Regions from separate parts of the Streptomyces sp. NPDC046977 genome, predicted to be linked through region 2. Evidence: riboswitches for the same ligand, from Rfam matches in the RefSeq annotation. Region 2 holds a riboswitch; the other holds the start of a gene.

Region 1 (8,948 bases), on a different contig from region 2:
GGCGGTGCTCGTACGCCTCCGTGACCGACCGGTCACGGAGGCGTTGCATTGTCCGGGCAACCGCCCGCCAGAGTGAAAGCGTCACCAACTATCGAGCACAGCTCGCGCGAAATCCCTGCGGAAAACCGTCAGTAGAGCAACACTGGGACCGACCGACGAACGGGGGAACGGCCATGACTGAGGTTCCTACCCAATCAAGCCGTGTGTCACACCACTCGCAGCGAAAGACATCGTCCATGTGCCCGCACCAGCCGCATTGTCCGTCCGCCGCCAACTCCGACCGGGAGGCCGCGCACATCGTCGCCAGCCACCCCGAGCAGGGCTGGAGCCTGCTGTGCAACGGCGTCCTGCTCTTCGACGACACCGGTGAACTGCTCCCCGACGGCCGGATCATCGCCCCGCACCGCCCGCTCGGCAGCGAGCACGTCGTCACCGCCGCATAACCCCGATCAACCGCGGCACCGCCGGCACACGAACGACGTGAAGCGCAAGGAAAGGGCCGACCCCGCCGACGAACAGCGGGGCCGACCCTTGTGAGTCCCCGGCGCCCGGTCCCCGGGCCCGGTCGCACTACGCGTCGTACTCGTCCAGCGGCGGGCAGGAGCAGACCAGGTTGCGGTCGCCGAAGGCGCCGTCGATCCGGCGCACCGGCGGCCAGTACTTGTCCGCGGCCGACACGCCCGCCGGGAACACCGCCTCCTCGCGCGTGTAGGAGTGCTTCCACTCCCCGCCCAGCGCGGCCGCGGTGTGCGGCGCGTTGCGCAGCGGGTTGTCGTCCTTGGGCCACGCCCCCGAGCCGACCCGGTCGATCTCCGCGCGGATGGCGATCATCGTGTCGCAGAAGCGGTCCAGCTCCGCGAGGTTCTCGCTCTCCGTCGGCTCGATCATCAGCGTCCCGGCCACCGGGAACGACATCGTCGGCGCGTGGAACCCGTAGTCGATCAGGCGCTTGGCGACGTCGTCGACGGTGACGCCCGTCTCCTTGGTCAGTTCGCGCAGGTCGATGATGCACTCGTGGGCGACCAGCCCGCCGGGACCGGTGTAGAGCACCGGGAAGTGCGGCTCCAGGCGCTTGGCGATGTAGTTGGCGCCGAGCACCGCGACCTGGGTGGCGCGCTTGAGGCCCTCGCCGCCCATGAGGCGCACGTACGCCCACGAGATCGGCAGGATGCCGGCCGAGCCCCACGGGGCCGCCGAGATCGGGCCCACGCCCGTCTCCGGACCGGCCTCGGGCTGCAGCGGGTGGTTCGGCAGGTACGGCGCGAGGTGCGCGCGGACCGCGACCGGGCCGACGCCGGGGCCGCCGCCGCCGTGCGGGATGCAGAAGGTCTTGTGCAGGTTCAGGTGCGAGACGTCGCCGCCGAAGTGACCGGGCTTGGCGAGGCCCACCAGGGCGTTGAGGTTGGCGCCGTCGACGTAGACCTGGCCGCCGGCGTCGTGCACCGCGCCGCAGATCTCGCCGATGTGCTCCTCGAAGACACCGTGCGTGGACGGGTACGTCACCATGAGCACGGCGAGTTCGTCGCGGTGCTGCTCGATCTTGGCCCGCAGGTCCTCGACGTCGACCTCGCCGTCACCGGCGGTCTTCACGACGACGACCTTCATGCCGGCCATCACCGCGCTGGCGGCGTTCGTGCCGTGCGCGGAGGACGGGATGAGGCAGACCGTGCGCTGAGTGTCGCCGTTGGCACGGTGGTACGCGCGGACGGCGAGCAGACCGGCCAGCTCGCCCTGGGAACCGGCGTTGGGCTGGAGGCTCACCTTGTCGTAGCCGGTGACCTCGGCGAGACGGTCCTCCAGCTCGCGGATGAGGGTGAGGTAGCCCTCGGCCTGCTCGGCGGGGGCGAAGGGGTGCAGCTGGCCGAACTCGGGCCAGGTGACCGGCTCCATCTCGGTGGTCGCGTTGAGCTTCATCGTGCAGGAACCGAGCGGGATCATGCCGCGGTCCAGCGCGTAGTCGCGGTCGGCGAGGCGGCGCAGGTAGCGCAGCATCGCGGTCTCCGAGCGGTGCTGGTGGAAGACCGGGTGGGTCAGGTAGTCCACCTCGCGGACCAGGCCGGCGGGCAGCGCGTCCTCGGTGGCCGTGTCGAGGGCCTCGACGTCGCCGGTGACGCCGAAGGCGCCCCAGACCGCCGCGAGGTCGGCACGGCCGGTGGTCTCGTCGCAGGCGATGCCGACCAGGTCGGCATCGACCTGGCGCAGGTTGACCCCGGCCTCGCGGGCGGCGGCCACGACCTCGGCGGCCCGGCCCGGCACGCGGGCGGTGACGGTGTCGAAGAAGGCGTCCGTGGTCACCTCGACGCCGCCGGCGCGCAGGCCCCCGGCGAGGACGGCGGCGTAGCGGTGGGTACGGCGGGCGATCTGCGCCAGGCCCTCGGGGCCGTGGTAGACCGCGTACATGCCCGCCATGACGGCGAGCAGCACCTGCGCGGTGCAGATGTTGCTGGTGGCCTTCTCGCGGCGGATGTGCTGCTCGCGGGTCTGCAGCGCCAGGCGGTACGCCTTGTCGCCGTCGGCGTCGACGGAGACGCCGACCAGGCGGCCCGGCAGGCTGCGGGCGTGGGCCTCGCGGACGGCCATGTAGCCGGCGTGCGGGCCGCCGAAGCCCATCGGCACGCCGAAGCGCTGCGTGGTGCCGACCGCGATGTCGGCGCCCAGCTCGCCCGGGGAGGTGAGCACCGTCAGGGCGAGCAGGTCGGCGGCGACGGTGACGATCGCGCCGAGCCCGTGGGCCTGCTCGATGACCGGCCTCAGGTCGCGCACGGCACCGGAGGCGCCCGGGTACTGCAGCAGCACGCCGAAGACGCCGCGCTCGGCGATCTCGGCGGGGATGCCGTCGGTGAGGTCGGCGACGACGACCTCGACGCCGGTGGGCTCGGCGCGGGTCTCGATCACGGCGACGGTCTGCGGGAAGGTCTCGGCGTCGATGAGGAAGACACCCTGCTTGACCTTGCCGACGCGGCGGGCCAGCGCCATGGCCTCGGCGGCCGCGGTGCCCTCGTCGAGCAGCGAGGCGCCGGAGGTGGGCAGACCGGTCAGGTCCGCGACGACCGTCTGGAAGTTGAGGAGGGCCTCGAGGCGGCCCTGGGAGATCTCGGGCTGGTACGGGGTGTACGCCGTGTACCAGGCGGGGTTCTCCATGACGTTGCGCAGGATGACCGGCGGGGTGAAGGTGCCGTGGTACCCCAGGCCGATCATGGGCCGCAGCACCTGGTTGCGGTCCGCGAGCGAGCGCAGCTCGGACAGCACCTCGGGCTCGGTGCGGGCGGTCGGCAGGCCCAGGGCCTCGGCGCTCTTGATGGTGTCCGGCACGGCTGCGGCGGTGAGCTCGTCCAGCGAACCGTAGCCGACGTGCGCGAGCATCTTGGCCTGCGCGGCGGCATCGGGTCCGATGTGGCGCTGCTCGAACGGGATGCCGCGCTCCAGCTCGGTGAGAGGGGTGCGGTGGGCGGTCATCTGCGGAGGCCTCCTGGTCTGGCGCGACTCGGCCTCCCCCTCTGTCATCTGAACCTGAGAGTTTCACCGCCCCGCGCGAGCAGGACGGCTTTCACCGTCGGTGAGGAACGGGCCCGCCACGGACGGGCTTCCCTTCCTGCTTTCCAGAGTGACCTCACCCATGCGGTACGGATGCCTGAGAGATTCCGGGGAGGGTTTGCTCCTTCGGCGCCCGGCGGCCGGTGCTTCGCACCGCCAGGACTCTCCCGCATGGGGTCGCCAGCCAATGCCAGCCTACCAGCGGCGTTCGTTGAACGGTCATGTGACAGCGGACACCTTTCGTGCCTAAATAGGAGTATTCGCGACCAGTTGGAGGGACCGTGCAGACCGGTATCGATCCGCGGAGCCTGATCGGGCGCAGGGCCTTCGACCGCAACGGAATGAAGATCGGAACGGTCGACGAGGTGTACCTCGACGACGCCACCGGCGAACCCGAATGGGCCGCGGTGCGCACCGGGATCTTCAGCCGCGACGCCTTCGTCCCGCTGGAACCGAGCGAGTTCGGCGAGGACGGGCTGCGCGTCCCGTTCGACAAGTCGCTGATCAAGGACGCCCCGGACTTCGGGGTGGGCCGGCATCTCTCCCCGGAGCAGGAGCTCCAGCTCTACCACCACTACGGGATGTCCGGCCCCGGCGCCGTCGCCGGGCCGGGCGACGAGCCGCCGCCCGACCGGGACTTCGGCAAGCTCGCCGGCGACAGCTGACCGCCTCCCTCGCCCCCGGCTCACCCGCCCCCGGATAACACCAGCGGCAGCGCCTCGGACGGCTCCAGGTCCGGGTCCGTCACCGCGAAGGTGCGCACCCTCCCCGGTACGGCCGACTTGGGTTCCTCGAAACGCACGGTGACGCGGCCGACACCGCTGCCCTGCACCCAGCCCGCGCCGTACTCCACGTGCCGGACGTCCTGACCGGGCATCCAGCGGCGCTCCGCGGCGGACGGCACCCGGGCGGCACCGGCGGGCGGTTCCTCGTCCGCGTCCGCCCCGGCGGCGCCCTCTTCGGCGGGGGGCTCCTCCGCGCGCTCGGCCGCCTGGGCGAAGAGGTCCTCCTGCGTGAAATCCGCGAGTCCGGCCACGCCGACGCCGAGCAGCCGCACGCCGCTCGTGATGTCGACGGCCTCCAGCAGCCGCTGCGCCGTCTCCCGGACGACGGCGGGGTCGTCGGTCGGCGCGCGCAGCGTCTCGGACCGGGTGAGGGTCGTGAAGTCGTACCGGCGCACCTTCAGCACCACGGTACGGCCGGAGCGTCCTGCCTCGCGCAGCCGCCGCACACAGCGGTCGGCGAGCCGGTCCACCTCCAGCCGGATCCGGACGCGGTCGGTCAGATCGACGTCGAAGGTGTCCTCGACGGAGATCGACTTGTGCTCGCGGTCGGGGACCACGGGCCGTTCGTCCACCCCCAGGGCCATGCCGTGCACATGCGCGCCGTGCGCCCTGCCCAGCAGGCGCACCAGCTCGGCCTCGCCCGCCTCCACGACGTCCCCGACCGTGGTGATGCCGCCCCTGCGCAGATGCTCGGCCGTGGCGGGCCCCACGCCCGGCAGAGTGCGCACCTGCATGGGCGCCAGCAGCTCGCGCTCGGTGCCGGGCTCGATGACGACCATGCCGTCCGGCTTGGCCTGCTCCGAGGCGATCTTGGCGAGCAGCTTGGACCCGGCGAGCCCGACCGAGCCCGTCAGCCCCGTGGCCGCCCTGATGTCGGCCCGCAGCCGCTCCCCCACCCGCCGCGGCTCCTCCGTGATGCCGCCCGCCTCCAGGTCCACGAACGCCTCGTCCAGGCTCAGTGGCTCCACCAGTGGCGACAGCCGGGCGAGGATCTCCATGACGACATCGCTGACCTTCCGGTACACGCCGAAGCGCGGTACGAGGTACGCGGCGTTCGGGCAGAGCCGGCGGGCGTGCGCCATCGCCATCGCCGAATGCACCCCGTGCACACGGGCCTCGTACGAAGCCGTCGCCACCACGCCCCGCGGGCCCAGCCCCCCGACGACGACCGGCTTCCCCCGCAGACTCGGCTTCGCGGCCTGCTCGACGGCAGCGAAGAACGCGTCCATGTCCAGATGGAGGATGGTCGGCGCGCTTCTCACGTCACCGATGGTGCCCTACGGCACCGACAGTCGCCGTACACCCGTACGGCGGCTGTCGGTGCCGTGGGAGTCGTACGACGGCCCGCCGCGGCGGCACGCGGGTCAGACCGCGCGATTGCGGCGCCTGGCGAGTTCGTCACCGGGGTTGTGGCCGACCAGCGTCTCGCCGGTGTCGACCCGCTCGCCGTGCAGCTGCGACAGCCCGCTCTCCACGTCCCGCCACACCACGCCCACCGCGATCCCGAAGATGCCCTGGCCGCCCTGGAGCAGGTCCACGACCTCGTCCGGCGACGTGCACTCGTAGACGGTGGCGCCGTCGCTCATCAGGGTCATCCGGGCCAGCTCGGCGGGGCCGGTGGACCGCAGGTGCTGCACCGCGGTGCGGATGTTCTGCAGGGAGACCCCCGTGTCGAGCAGCCGCTTGACGATCTTGAGGACGACAACGTCCTTGAAGCTGTACAGCCGCTGGGTGCCCGAGCCGTAGGCCGGACGGATGCTGGGCTCCACCAGCCCCGTACGGGCCCAGTAGTCCAGCTGGCGGTAGGTGATCCCGGTCGCCGCGCAGGCGGTGGGCCCGCGGTAGCCGACGCTCTCCCCCGCCTCTTCCGGCTCCTGGCCGGCGGTCTCCCCCGTACCCCCGCCGGAGGCCACGGCCGCGTTGCGGGCCAAGGCCGCGCGCATCGGGTACGGGCCGCCAGCGGCCATACCGTCGCCGGTGCTTCTCACGCCGACCTCCCGTCCCTTCGCACCCCTGAGGGCACGCGCACGTGCCATCGGGACTTTCCCTCTCGACGGTAGGCAGTCACTCCGGGTGCGTCAACGATCGCCACGCTCGGCACGCCGAGTGATATCAACCCCTGGAGTGGTTTCCCGTATCCGTTCAGGGGGTATGGCTCGTCGAATGGTCCGCGCCGGACCTCACTGGCTGCTGGTCCCGAAGTCCTCGGGCGAGATCTGATCGAGGAACTCGCGGAACTTCTCGACCTCGTCCTCCTGCTCGTCGGGGATGGCGATGCCGGCGTCGTCCAGCACACCGTCGCTCCCGTAGATGGGGGTTCCGGTCCGCAGGGCGAGCGCTATGGCATCGGAGGGACGGGCGCTCACCTCCACGCCGCTGGCGAACACCAGCTCGGCGTAGAACACGCCCTCGCGCAGGTCGGTGATCCGGACCTCGGTCAGCCTCTGGCCGACGGCCTCGAGCACGTCCTTGAAAAGATCATGGGTCAGCGGCCGCGCGGGCGTCATGCCCTGCTGCGCGAAAGCGATGGCGGTGGCCTCCCCCGGCCCGATCCAGATGGGCAGGTAGCGGTCGCCTCCCACTTCCCGCAGGAGCACAATCGGCTGGTTGGAGGGCATTTCGACCCGGACACCCACGACGTCGAGCTCGTTCACACAGCAACCCTAGGACGTGCTCGGCAGGTTTGGGTAGTCGGGACGGGTCCGGCCGGTCACCGGCCGGGCCCGTTCCCGGTCACTCAGCGTCAGAAGAGCCGGATCAGAAGAGCCGGATCCTGAGGGCCGACTGGACCAGCGCCGCGTGCAGTCGCACCGACAGCGCCGCCAGCTCCTTGGCGGTGGCCTCGGCGTGCGTCCTGGTCTGCGGATTGCGGTGCAGCCGCAGCGGGGCGACGACCTGCTCCACCAGACCCGCCTCGCGTTCGGCGGCGGCCTTCACAGCGCGTAGGTGCCGCGGCTCCAGACCGAATCGCCCCAGATCCGCCACGAGCTTGGCGATGTTCACCGTTTCGGCGTCATAGTCGCCGTCCGGACCGGCCTCCACCAGCCCGTAGGACTCCCACTGCGCCAGTTCGGCGTCGTCGGCGCCCGTGGCGGCCATCAGCTCGTCCCGGCCGATCCGCAGTCCAGCAGGGCCGCCCGGCTCCACGCCGCCGGCCTCCAGCAGTTCCCGGGACTCGGCGGGGGCGGGCAGCGGCAGCGGCTCGCCCCGGTCCAGGGCGTCCAGGTGCTCGCGGATCACTTTCAGCGGAAGATAGTGGTCCCGCTGCATCCGCAGGACATGACCGAGCCGCTCGACGTCCCTGACCGAGAACTTCCGGTAGCCGGACGGAGTGCGGTGCGGTTCCACCAGCCCCTCCGCCTCCAGGAAGCGGATCTTGGAGATGGTGACCTCGGGGAACTCCTCACGCAGGTCGTTGAGCACCGCTCCGATGCTCAGCGGTCGGTCCTCCGCGGTGGCGGTGCCGTTGCCGGCACCGCCCGACGGTGTACGAAGCATGAACCTTCCCTCGCGGGGTCAGGCGCCCCACTGGCTCGCGTAGAAGACCAGCCGGTACTTGCCGATCTGAACCTCGTCACCACTGGCCAGGGTCACCGAGTCGATGCGCTCCCGGTTGACGTAGGTGCCGTTGAGGCTGCCGACGTCGGAGACCGTGAAGCTGCCGTCCTGGCCGCGCCGGAACTCCACGTGCCGACGGGAGACGGTGACGTCGTCCAGGAAGATGTCACCTTCCGGGTGACGGCCGGCCGTCGTCAGCTCGGCGTCCAGCAGGAAGCGGCTGCCCGAGTTGGGACCGCGACGCACGACCAGCAGCGCCGAGCCCGGAGGCAGCGCGTCGACCGCCGCCTGGGCCTCCGGGGACAGTGCGGGAAGCACGGTCTGCCCGGTGACCTCGGCCTCGTAGGCCTCCAGGCCGGAGATCGAGATCGTCGACGTGGTCTCGGAGGCACGTTCCGACGGCACTCCGGCACGCAGCGGCGCACCGCAGTTGGAGCAGAAACGACTCGCTTCCGCGTTCTGGAAACCGCACCGCGTACAGACCGGCAAGGACCCTCCACCCGTGCTGGAGCCTGATGGTTGACCGAAACCTATGCGCCCCGATGCGGCAGGGTCAACAGAAACCGCACCATGACCGCCCGAAATGTCGCCACCCGGAGCAGCGCCCTGATCCCGGAACAGCGGGCGATCCTCGCCCATGGACTCATCTTGCGCGTGCCGCGGCGCCCGGTGACGTGCCGTAGCGCTGTCACCGTCCGGACGCGCACTCTTGCCGAACCACTTACCGAACAACTTCACGGGCGATTCCCCTTGAACGACACAGACCCGCCCGTGGGGCAGGACGAACCCTCAGTCACGACCAACACACAGTTTCCCTCACGCACCACCCCAACGGTGCGGCGACCCCCCGCATTCTCCTGCCCTCCCCCGCGCACCCCCACTCGTGCCCGGCTCACCGGGATGACGACTGAGCGTAGTCAGGCTGCTCCGGCGGCCGCAAGGCATCCACGACGATCTTCTGCGAACGCGTCACATCGACCGTGGCCTGCTCCTTCTCCAAAGTCTGTACCACGCCTCCCGGGATGTTCAGGGCGGGTTCGAGATCTTGTGGATTACCGATGACCTTGAAGC
Region 2 (8,948 bases):
AGATCGAGGCGTTCTCCTTGAACAGCATGCCGATCGCGCCCGCCGCGAGGAGGAAGCGGACGACGCCGTCCTCCTTCTCCGCCTCCGTCGACGCCTGGGCCACGAAGTTCACGTAGTAGTGGAGGACGGCCGGGATGATGCCGGCGGCGCCGTTGGTCGGCGCGGTGACGACGCGGCCGCCCGCCGCGTTCTCCTCGTTGACGGCCATGGCGTACAGCGTCACCCACTCCATGGCGTGGGCGGCCGTGTTGCCCTCCGCGCGCAGCTGCCGGGCGGTGGCCGAGGCGCGGCGGCGGACCTTGAGGCCGCCGGGGAGGATGCCCTCGCGGGTCATGCCCGCGGCGACGCACTCCTTCATGACGCCCCAGATCTCCAGCAGCCCGGCCCGGATCTCCGCCTCGGAGCGCCAGGCCTTCTCGTTCTCCAGCATCAGGCCGGAGATGGAAAGGCCGGTCTCCTGGGTGAGGCGCAGCAGCTCGTCACCGGTGCGGAAGGGGTACTTCAGCACGGTGTCGTCGAGCTTGATGCGGTCCTCGCCGACCGCGTCCTCGTCGACGACGAAGCCGCCGCCCACCGAGTAGTAGGTCTTCTCCAGCACGGGCGCACCGGACTCGTCGTAGGCGAAGAGCGTCATGCCGTTGGCGTGGTACGGCAGGGAGCGGCGCCGGTGCAGGACCAGGTCGTTGTCGGCGGAGAACGGGATGTCGTGGGCGCCGAGCAGGTTGATGCGGCCGCTGCTGCGGATGAGCTCGACACGCTCGTCGGCGGTCTCCACGTCGACGGTGCGGGGGGACTCGCCCTCCAGGCCCAGCAGGACCGCCTTGGGGGTGCCGTGGCCGTGCCCGGTGGCCCCGAGGGACCCGAAGAGCTCGGCGCGCACGGAGGCCACGCCGACCAGCAGTCCGTCGTTCTTCAGGCGCTGGGCGAACATCCGGGCGGCCCGCATCGGGCCCACGGTGTGCGAGCTGGAGGGGCCTATGCCGATCGAGAAGAGGTCGAAGACGGAGATGGCCACGGTGAAGGACTCCTCGGGTTCACGGACCCCGTTGTCCGTGGGTGGCCGGCGGGATCGCCGCCGGGTGGTGCGGATGGCGTGCACGGGTGTGGCGCGCAAGGTCCAGTGTGCGGGACCGCCCGCCCGGGCGGTCCCGCACACCGGGTGACGGCCGTTACTTCAGGCCGGGGTACAGCGGGTGCTTCCCGGCGAGCGCGGCGACCCGGGCGCCGAGCGCCTTGGCGGTCTCCGCGTCGAATCCGGGCTTGAGCGCCTCGGCGATGACGTCGGCGACCTCGCGGAAGTCGTCGGTGCCGAAGCCGCGGGTGGCCAGCGCGGGCGTGCCGATCCGCAGACCGGAGGTGACCATCGGCGGGCGCGGGTCGTTCGGGACGGCGTTGCGGTTGACCGTGATGCCGATCTCGTGCAGCCGGTCCTCGGCCTGCCGGCCGTCGAGCTCGCTGTCGCGCAGGTCGACCAGGACCAGGTGCACGTCCGTGCCGCCGGACAGCACCGAGACGCCGGCCTCGGCGACGTCGGACCGCGTCAGCCGCTCGGCGAGCAGCTTCGCGCCCTCCAGGGTGCGGACCTGGCGGTCCTTGAAGTCCTCGCTCGCCGCGACCTTGAAGGCCACCGCCTTCGCCGCGATGACGTGCTCCAGCGGGCCGCCCTGCTGGCCCGGGAAGACCGCCGAGTTGATCTTCTTGGCGAGTTCGGCGGTGCTCAGGATGACGCCGCCGCGCGGGCCGCCCAGGGTCTTGTGCGTGGTCGTGGTGACAACGTGCGCGTGCGGCACGGGGGAGGGGTGGAGCCCCGCCGCGACCAGGCCGGCGAAGTGCGCCATGTCGACCATGAGGTAGGCGCCGACCTCGTCGGCGATCCGCCGGAAGGCCGCGAAGTCCAGCTGCCGCGGGTACGCGGACCAGCCGGCGATGATCAGCTTCGGCCGGGACTCCTTGGCCAGCCGCTCGACCTCGGCCATGTCGACCTGGCCGGTCTCGGCGTCCACGTGGTAGGCGACCACGTTGTAGAGCTTGCCGGAGAAGTTGATCTTCATGCCGTGGGTCAGGTGCCCGCCGTGGGCGAGGTTCAGGCCCAGGATCGTGTCGCCGGGGTTCAGCAGCGCGAACATCGCGGCGGCGTTGGCCTGCGCGCCCGAGTGCGGCTGGACGTTGGCGTGCTCGGCGCCGAACAGCGCCTTGACCCGGTCGATGGCGAGCTGCTCGACGACGTCGACGTGCTCGCAGCCGCCGTAGTAGCGGCGGCCGGGGTAGCCCTCGGCGTACTTGTTGGTCAGCACCGAGCCCTGGGCCTGGAGCACCGCGACCGGAGCGAAGTTCTCCGAGGCGATCATCTCCAGGGTGGACTGCTGGCGGTGCAGTTCGGCGTCGACGGCGGCGGCGACGTCGGGGTCGAGCTCGTGCAGGGAGCTGTTGAGAAGCGACATCTGGGGGGTCATCCGTCCGGAGGTCGGGGTGGGCAGGTCGGGGCGGCGGGGCGCCGCGGCGGCGTCAGCTGCCGGTGAAGGCGGTGTACTCGTCCGCCGAGAGCAGGTCGGCCGGCTCCTCGGACACCTTCACCTTGAACAGCCAGCCGCCCTCGAAGGAGGCCGAGTTCACCAGGGAGGGGTCGTTGACGACGTCCTCGTTGACCTCGGTGACCTCACCGGAGACGGGGGAGTACAGGTCGCTGACCGACTTGGTGGACTCCAGCTCGCCGCAGGTCTCGCCCGCGGACACCGAGTCGCCGACCGCCGGGAGCTGGACGTAGACGACGTCGCCGAGGGCGTTCGCCGCGTGCTCGGTGATGCCCACCGAGGACACGCCGTCCGCGTCCGCGGCCGACAGCCACTCGTGCTCCTTGCTGTAACGCAGCTGCTGGGGGTTGCTCATGACGTGATTCTCCTGGATGACGGGATGTGCTGGTGAACGGCTGTCTTGACAGGTGGGACGGCTGTGCCCGGGGTACGGACGGGGCCTCAGCGCTGCCGCTTGTAGAACGGCAGGGCCACCACCTCGTACGGCTCATGCGTACCGCGGATGTCCACGCCCACACCGGAGGTGCCCGGCGCGGCGTGCGCGGCGTCCACGTAGGCCATGGCGATCGGCTTGCCCAGGGTGGGGGACGGGGCTCCCGAGGTGACCTCGCCGATCACGGCGCCGCCGGCCACCACCGGGTAGCCCGCGCGCGGGACCCGGCGGCCCTCGGCGACCAGGCCCACCAGCGTGCGCGGCGGCTGGGCCGCGGCGCGCTCCGCCGCGGCGGCCAGCGCCTGCCGGCCCACGAAGTCACCGGGCTTGTCGAACTTCACGACCCGGCCGAGGCCGGCGTCGAACGGCGTGAGGGCGGTGGTCAGTTCGTTCCCGTACAGCGGCATGCCCGCCTCCAGGCGCAGCGTGTCCCGGCAGGACAGGCCGCACGGCACCAGGCCGGCGTCCGCGCCCGCGTCGGTGAGCGCCTGCCACAGCTTCTCGGCGTCGGCCGGGTCGACGAACAGCTCGAAGCCGTCCTCGCCGGTGTACCCCGTCCGGGCGATCAGCGCGGGGACGCCGGCGACCGTGCCGGGCAGTCCGGCGTAGTACTTCAGCCCGTCGAGGTCGGCGTCGGTCAGCGACTTCAGGATGCCGGGGGACTGCGGCCCCTGGACGGCGATCAGCGCGTACGCGTCACGGTCGTCGCGCACGGCGGCGTCGAAGCCGGCCGCCCGCTCGGTCACGGCGTCCAGCACCACCTGCGCGTTGGAGGCGTTGGCGACGACCATGTACTCCTGCTCGCCGAGGCGGTAGACGATCAGGTCGTCCAGGATGCCGCCGTCGGGGGCGCAGATCATCGTGTAGCGCGCGCGGCCGACGGCCAGCGCGGAGATGTGGCCGACCAGCGCGAAGTCCAGCGCCTCGCCCGCGGCCGGGCCGGTGACCGTGATCTCGCCCATGTGGGAGAGGTCGAACAGACCGGCCCTGGTCCGTACGGCGGTGTGCTCGTCGCGCTCGCTGGCGTACCGCAGCGGCATGTCCCAGCCCGCGAAGTCGGTCATGGTGGCACCGAGGGACCGGTGCAGGGCGTCCAGCGCGGTACGGCGGGGTTCACTCATCGGGCGGGCTCCCAAGGACATGGAAAACAGGTCGGACGATGACAGGAAGGGGGCGTGCCCTCCCCATCTGTCATCGGAACCTGAGAGGTTCACCTGGACCCTCCGCGCGGAGGAGCCCCGGTTTGCACCTTGGGTGGGGCGGCCGCCCCCGACCGGGAGGGCTCGCCCGCTTTTCAGATGTGCCTCGGACGCGCGGTATCTGTGCCTGAGAGATTCAAGGGAGGACTTGCTCCTTCGGCGCCCCGCCCGCCACGGCGGGAGCGGGGAACTCTCCCGCGCGGCCTCGAACGGCCGATATGTGATTGAGGCCGCCATCATTGCACGGCCGCTCCGCCTTGTCGCGGTCGTGTCCCCGATGTCCCGGTCGGGTCCCGATCGTGTCGTCACCGCGTCGCTTCCCTGGGTAGGTGCATACCGAGGATTTACCATTTCTTGAAAGTCTCACCGGGAGGGCGACTGTGCGGTGGCAGAGTGCGTATGCGACGGCCGGGGCACCGGCCGCTTCCCCTCCGGCGGCCGCACGGCCGGCGGTCCCTTCCCGCGGCGCGGTCCGCGCCGCACGCTCGGTGCGCCCGCGCAGGCTGGTGGATCTGCGCGCGGGGCGCACCCGGGTACGGCGGCTGCGCTACCCCGCCGGCGACGTGCTGATCGTCTCCGGGCTCCCCGGCGGCGGCAAGAGCACGCTGATGCGCCGCGTGTCCGGTGACACCGTGCTGATCGACTCCCAGGACGTCCGCGAACGCTGGCAGGCCCGCATGCCGCGGCTGCTGCCGTACGCCGTCTACCGCCCCCTGGTGCGGCTGGCGCACTACCTGGGGCTGTGGCGGGCACTGCGCTCCGGGGCCGGCGTCGCCCTGCACGACTGCGGCACCCTGCCGTGGGTGCGCGCCTGGGTCGGACGGGAGGCCCGGCGCCGCGGCCGGGGCATGCACCTGGTGCTGCTCGACGTGCCCGTGGAGGCCGCCCGCGACGGGCAGCGGGCGCGGGGGCGGGGGGTGTCGGCGTACGCCATGGCCCGGCACCAGCGGGCCTCGCGGCTGCTGCTGCGCGCGGCCGAGGAGAGCCGGCTGCCGGCCGCGTGCACCTCGGCGGTGCTGCTGGACCGCGAAGCGGCCCGGCAGCTCGAGGCCATCGACTTCGACGGCTGAGCGGCCGGGCCGCCACGGTGCTGCGGTGACCGGGCGCCACCTGCCTTGCCGGCGGACTACTGGACCGGCGGGGCAGCGGCCTCGGGCGCCACGGGCACGCCCGGGGCGGCCTGCGGGTCCTGCGCCGACTCGTCCTCCAGCGGCAGCGGGATCGGAAGGGGAAGGGGAAGCAGACCGGTCAGCAGCTTCGGCACGGACAGCAGCAGCGCCTGAAGGTCGGCGACGACCTTGGTCACACCGGCGGTGACCCCCGCGAGGTCCTTGGCCACGACCGCCGCCACCAGCGCGGTGACGTCGTCCACCAGCTTCTTGAGCTGGGCCTGGACGTCGGACACGGCGTCGGCCGCGCGCTCGCTGCCGTCGGCGGGCTGGGCGACCCCGGCGAACTGAGGGTCGGCGGCCGGGTCGGCGGGGACGGAGGAGTCCTCGGCCGACGGGTCCGCCGAGGCGGCCGCCTGGTCGACGACCGAGGACAGCTGCTGGGTCGCCTCCTCCAGGCCCTGGCGGAGCTCGTCGAGCTTCGCGGAGTCGGGAGCCTGGGCCTGGGCCTCCTGCGTGAGCTTCGCGCCGATCGACAGCGTGTCACCCAGCTTGGCGATGAGGTCGGCACGGCCGGAATCCGCCGCATCGGCGGCAGGCGCCAGGTGAACGGCCGTGATCCGGACCGGGGCGTGGGCACTCGCGACACCGCCGGTGAGGCCCATCGTCAGCGAGCCGCAGACGGCGGCCGCTATGAGGGCGGAGGTGGTCCTGGTGATGCGCATATTGAGGAATCTCCCAAGTGAGGGTTTTGTCCTTGCCTGCCCCACCTTGTGAGAAGTCGTGACCCCTCGCAACCGGACGGTCGCCTGCTGTGACGGTTCCGGGCCCGGAGGGGCCCGCGGGACCCGCCTGCGGATAGGGTTTTGGCAGAGGGCACCACGACCGGTTATTGCGAGGCGAGACGCAGTGAACATCCCTGGGCAGCGGATACCCGACGGATTCGCCCCGGCGTTCGCCGGCGAGCAGGCCGCCGGTACCTGGCCCGCCAACGAACTCGAGGAAGTCCTCACCGCCGCCCTCGGCGATCCCGGCGCGACCGCCCGGGTCCTGGAGGTGCTCGGCCGCTCGGAGTTGTGGATCCCGCTGCCGGCCGGCGGCAGCCAGGCCAGCGCCGATCTGGACCTGCCCACCATCGAGCTCGGCGGCGGCGCCTTCGTCCCGGTGTTCAGTTCCGAGCAGCAGTTCCTGCACGCCGCGCAGGGCATGGACTTCGCCGTCGCCCCGGCCCGCGAGTTCGCGCGCGGACTGCCGCCGCAGGTCGGCATCGCGGTCAACCCCGGTGGCGCGGTGGGGATTCCGCTGCCCCCGCCCGCCGTCATGGAACTGTGCCGCACGGCCCGCGAGCCCGGCACGCCGACCGGCGCCCGGGTGCGGCTGTGGGAGCCCTCGCCGGACGAGGAGCCGGTGGAGTTCCTGGCCGTCGCCGCGGGCGAGTTCGCCGTCACCCCCGTCGTGCTCACCGCCCGCCGTGCCCTGGCCAGCGTCGAGGGGGACCCGGCCGTGCTCTTCATCGGCGTCGAACTCGACCGCTGGCAGGAGGAGGACCGGGCCGCCGCGATGACCGCGCTCGGCACGGCGCTCGGCGCCGTCCCGGTGCCGTGGCCGGTCAATCTCGTCCTGCTCGACGTCGCACAGGACCCCGTGGGGGACTGGATGGTCGAACGCGTGCGACCCTTCTTTGTCGGTGCCGGCGCATAACCTAGGTCCGGCAGGCGAAGCAGCAGACGACGCAGCGGCGGAAGGACGGGTCACGTGGGCGCGGGCGCGGGAGGGGACGGTGGGCTGGAGCATGCGCTGCGGCAGGTGACGCCCGGTGGGTTCGACGCGTACGAGACACTGCTGGGCGCGCTCGCCGACGGCGAGGTGTGGATGCTGCTGTGGCAGGGCACGCCCGGCGGTGCGGACGCGCAGTACGGCAACATGGAGGTGGGCGGCCTCGGTTACGCCCCCTGCGTGACCTCCTCGCGCGAACTGGCCGCCAGCGGCTGGACCCGCGCCCACGAGGTCGTGTCCGGACGGGAGGTCGCCGCCTCCCTCTTCCCGGACCGCTGGGGCCTGTGGCTCAACCCGCACGCGCCCGGCGGCGGGGTGGGTGTTCCCTGGCTCGACCTGCGCCGGATCGGTCTCGGGCTGGACCAGGCCCCCGCCGGACCGCTGCGGATAGCCGAACCCGCGCTGCAGATCCCGCAGTACTACGCCCTGTTGTCGCAGCAGGCCCACCGCACCCCCTCGGTGCGCTCCCTGCGGCGCGCCTGGGTCCAGCCGGTCCTCGGCGAGCCGTACCTCGCGATCGGCGTCGACCTCTACGACGCGGGCCCCCAGTCCGCGGAGACGGTGCGCCAGATGATGCAGTCCGCCCTTCCCGCGGTGCCTCAGGGGCTGCCCGTCGCCGCGGTGGCCCTCGCCGACGAGTACGACCCCGTCGGCATGTGGATGCGGTCCGCCGCGCAGCCCTTCTACGACCGTGACGCGCACGTGGGCGGCGGGGGTGCCGGCGCCGTCCAAGGGGGCTGGGCGCCGCAGCGCTACTGAGGCCCCAGCAGGCGGCCGAGGGGTCCGCCCCGGCCGCCCCGGGGTCCGTCCGTCCTCCCGGGCCCGTCAGAGCACCGCGGGGATCAGTCCGAGCGGAGGGCTGCCCAGCTCCAGCAGGGACGTGTGGAACCGCTGGAGCGTGAAGTCCCGCCCCCACTCCTGCCGGGCCCGCTCCCGCAGCCGCATGATCTCCAACTTGCCCCAGGTGTACCGCCCGTAGGCCGCGTCGAAGGTGCCCCTGCGGGCCTCGGAGGCCGCGCCCGCGCGCGGCAGGTGGGCGTCGCGCATGAACCGCGCGGTGGCCTCCTCCAGCGTCATCGCCCCGGTGTGCAGCCCGATGGCGCAGGCGAGCCGGGTGACGCGGACGAGCGCCTCCAGGGCGACGCCGATCGCGAAGCGGGGGTCGCGGGAGCGGAAGCCCTCCTCCAGGCAGACCTCCTCCACATAGTGGGCCCAGCCCTCGCAGAAGGAGAGCGAGTGCAGCACCCGCCGGACCTGGGTGGGTGCGTGCCGCAGTGCCCGGCCGTGGGCGAAGTGCCCCGGTGCGACCTCGTGCACGGTGATCGCGGGCAGGCTGGTGCGGCTGAAGACCGACAGCCACTCCTCGCGTTCCTCCTCCGGCCACTCCGGCTCCGGCGGGGTGACGTGGTACCAGGAGGCGCTGTCGGCCTCCTCGGGGGCCGCCCAGGTCATCATCGCCATCGACCAGCGCCGCGACGGCGGCGCGGGACCCACCAGGCAGTCCCCGTCGAGCCACGGCACGAGCCGCCGGCGCCGGGTGAACTCGATGACCTCCTCGGTGAGCCGGGCGGCCTCGGGGATCACCCCCTCCGCGCCGGGGTGGTCCGCGAGCAGCCGCGGGATCAGCTCGTCGACGGTGTGCTCCGGGTCGAGCCGCCGGCAGGACTCGGTCAGCAGCTCGGTGAGCCGGTCGCGTTCCCGTTCGGCCTCCCGCGCGAGCGCGGACAGGTCGACCGGCAGGCCTTCCTGACTGCTCATCAGCAGGGCGAGGGCGTCACCGCCGAGCCGCGGGTCGGGGTCGCCGGTCTCGGCGGCGCGGGCGATGTGGTCCACCAGTCGGCGGTGCGCGGCGAGCGCGGGACCGGCCTCCGGTTCCTGGTCCGGGTCGAGGCCGGCGGCC

The links. Region 2 has a riboswitch for glycine ahead of gcvT (glycine cleavage system aminomethyltransferase GcvT). Riboswitches for the same ligand answer to the same signal wherever they lie in the genome.
Region 1: another riboswitch for glycine. It lies ahead of gcvP (aminomethyl-transferring glycine dehydrogenase); the one in region 2 lies ahead of gcvT (glycine cleavage system aminomethyltransferase GcvT).

Annotation. Positions count from the first base shown of each region.
Region 1 covers NZ_JBEYWO010000027.1:117,858-126,805, forward strand. Annotated here, with positions in the region: gene ABZ883_RS32765 (DUF5999 family protein) at 237-443, shown strand; gene gcvP (aminomethyl-transferring glycine dehydrogenase) at 571-3,456, opposite strand; glycine riboswitch at 3,610-3,714, opposite strand; gene ABZ883_RS32775 (PRC-barrel domain-containing protein) at 3,816-4,199, shown strand; gene ABZ883_RS32780 (DNA polymerase IV) at 4,220-5,581, opposite strand; gene ABZ883_RS32785 (MerR family transcriptional regulator) at 5,684-6,307, opposite strand; gene ABZ883_RS32790 (bifunctional nuclease family protein) at 6,500-6,973, opposite strand; gene ABZ883_RS32795 (MerR family transcriptional regulator) at 7,077-7,817, opposite strand; gene ABZ883_RS32800 (FHA domain-containing protein) at 7,836-8,282, opposite strand; partial or broken gene ABZ883_RS32805 (zinc-ribbon domain-containing protein) at 8,298-8,516, opposite strand; gene ABZ883_RS32810 (DUF881 domain-containing protein) at 8,770-8,948, opposite strand, start outside.
Region 2 covers NZ_JBEYWO010000018.1:36,880-45,827, reverse strand. Annotated here, with positions in the region: gene ABZ883_RS25050 (L-serine ammonia-lyase) at 1-1,015, opposite strand, end outside; gene glyA (serine hydroxymethyltransferase) at 1,170-2,441, opposite strand; gene gcvH (glycine cleavage system protein GcvH) at 2,506-2,886, opposite strand; gene gcvT (glycine cleavage system aminomethyltransferase GcvT) at 2,973-4,085, opposite strand; glycine riboswitch at 4,269-4,371, opposite strand; gene ABZ883_RS25030 (AAA family ATPase) at 4,652-5,233, shown strand; gene ABZ883_RS25025 (hypothetical protein) at 5,290-5,997, opposite strand; gene ABZ883_RS25020 (enhanced serine sensitivity protein SseB) at 6,203-6,973, shown strand; gene ABZ883_RS25015 (enhanced serine sensitivity protein SseB C-terminal domain-containing protein) at 7,028-7,807, shown strand; gene ABZ883_RS25010 (DUF885 family protein) at 7,874-8,948, opposite strand, start outside.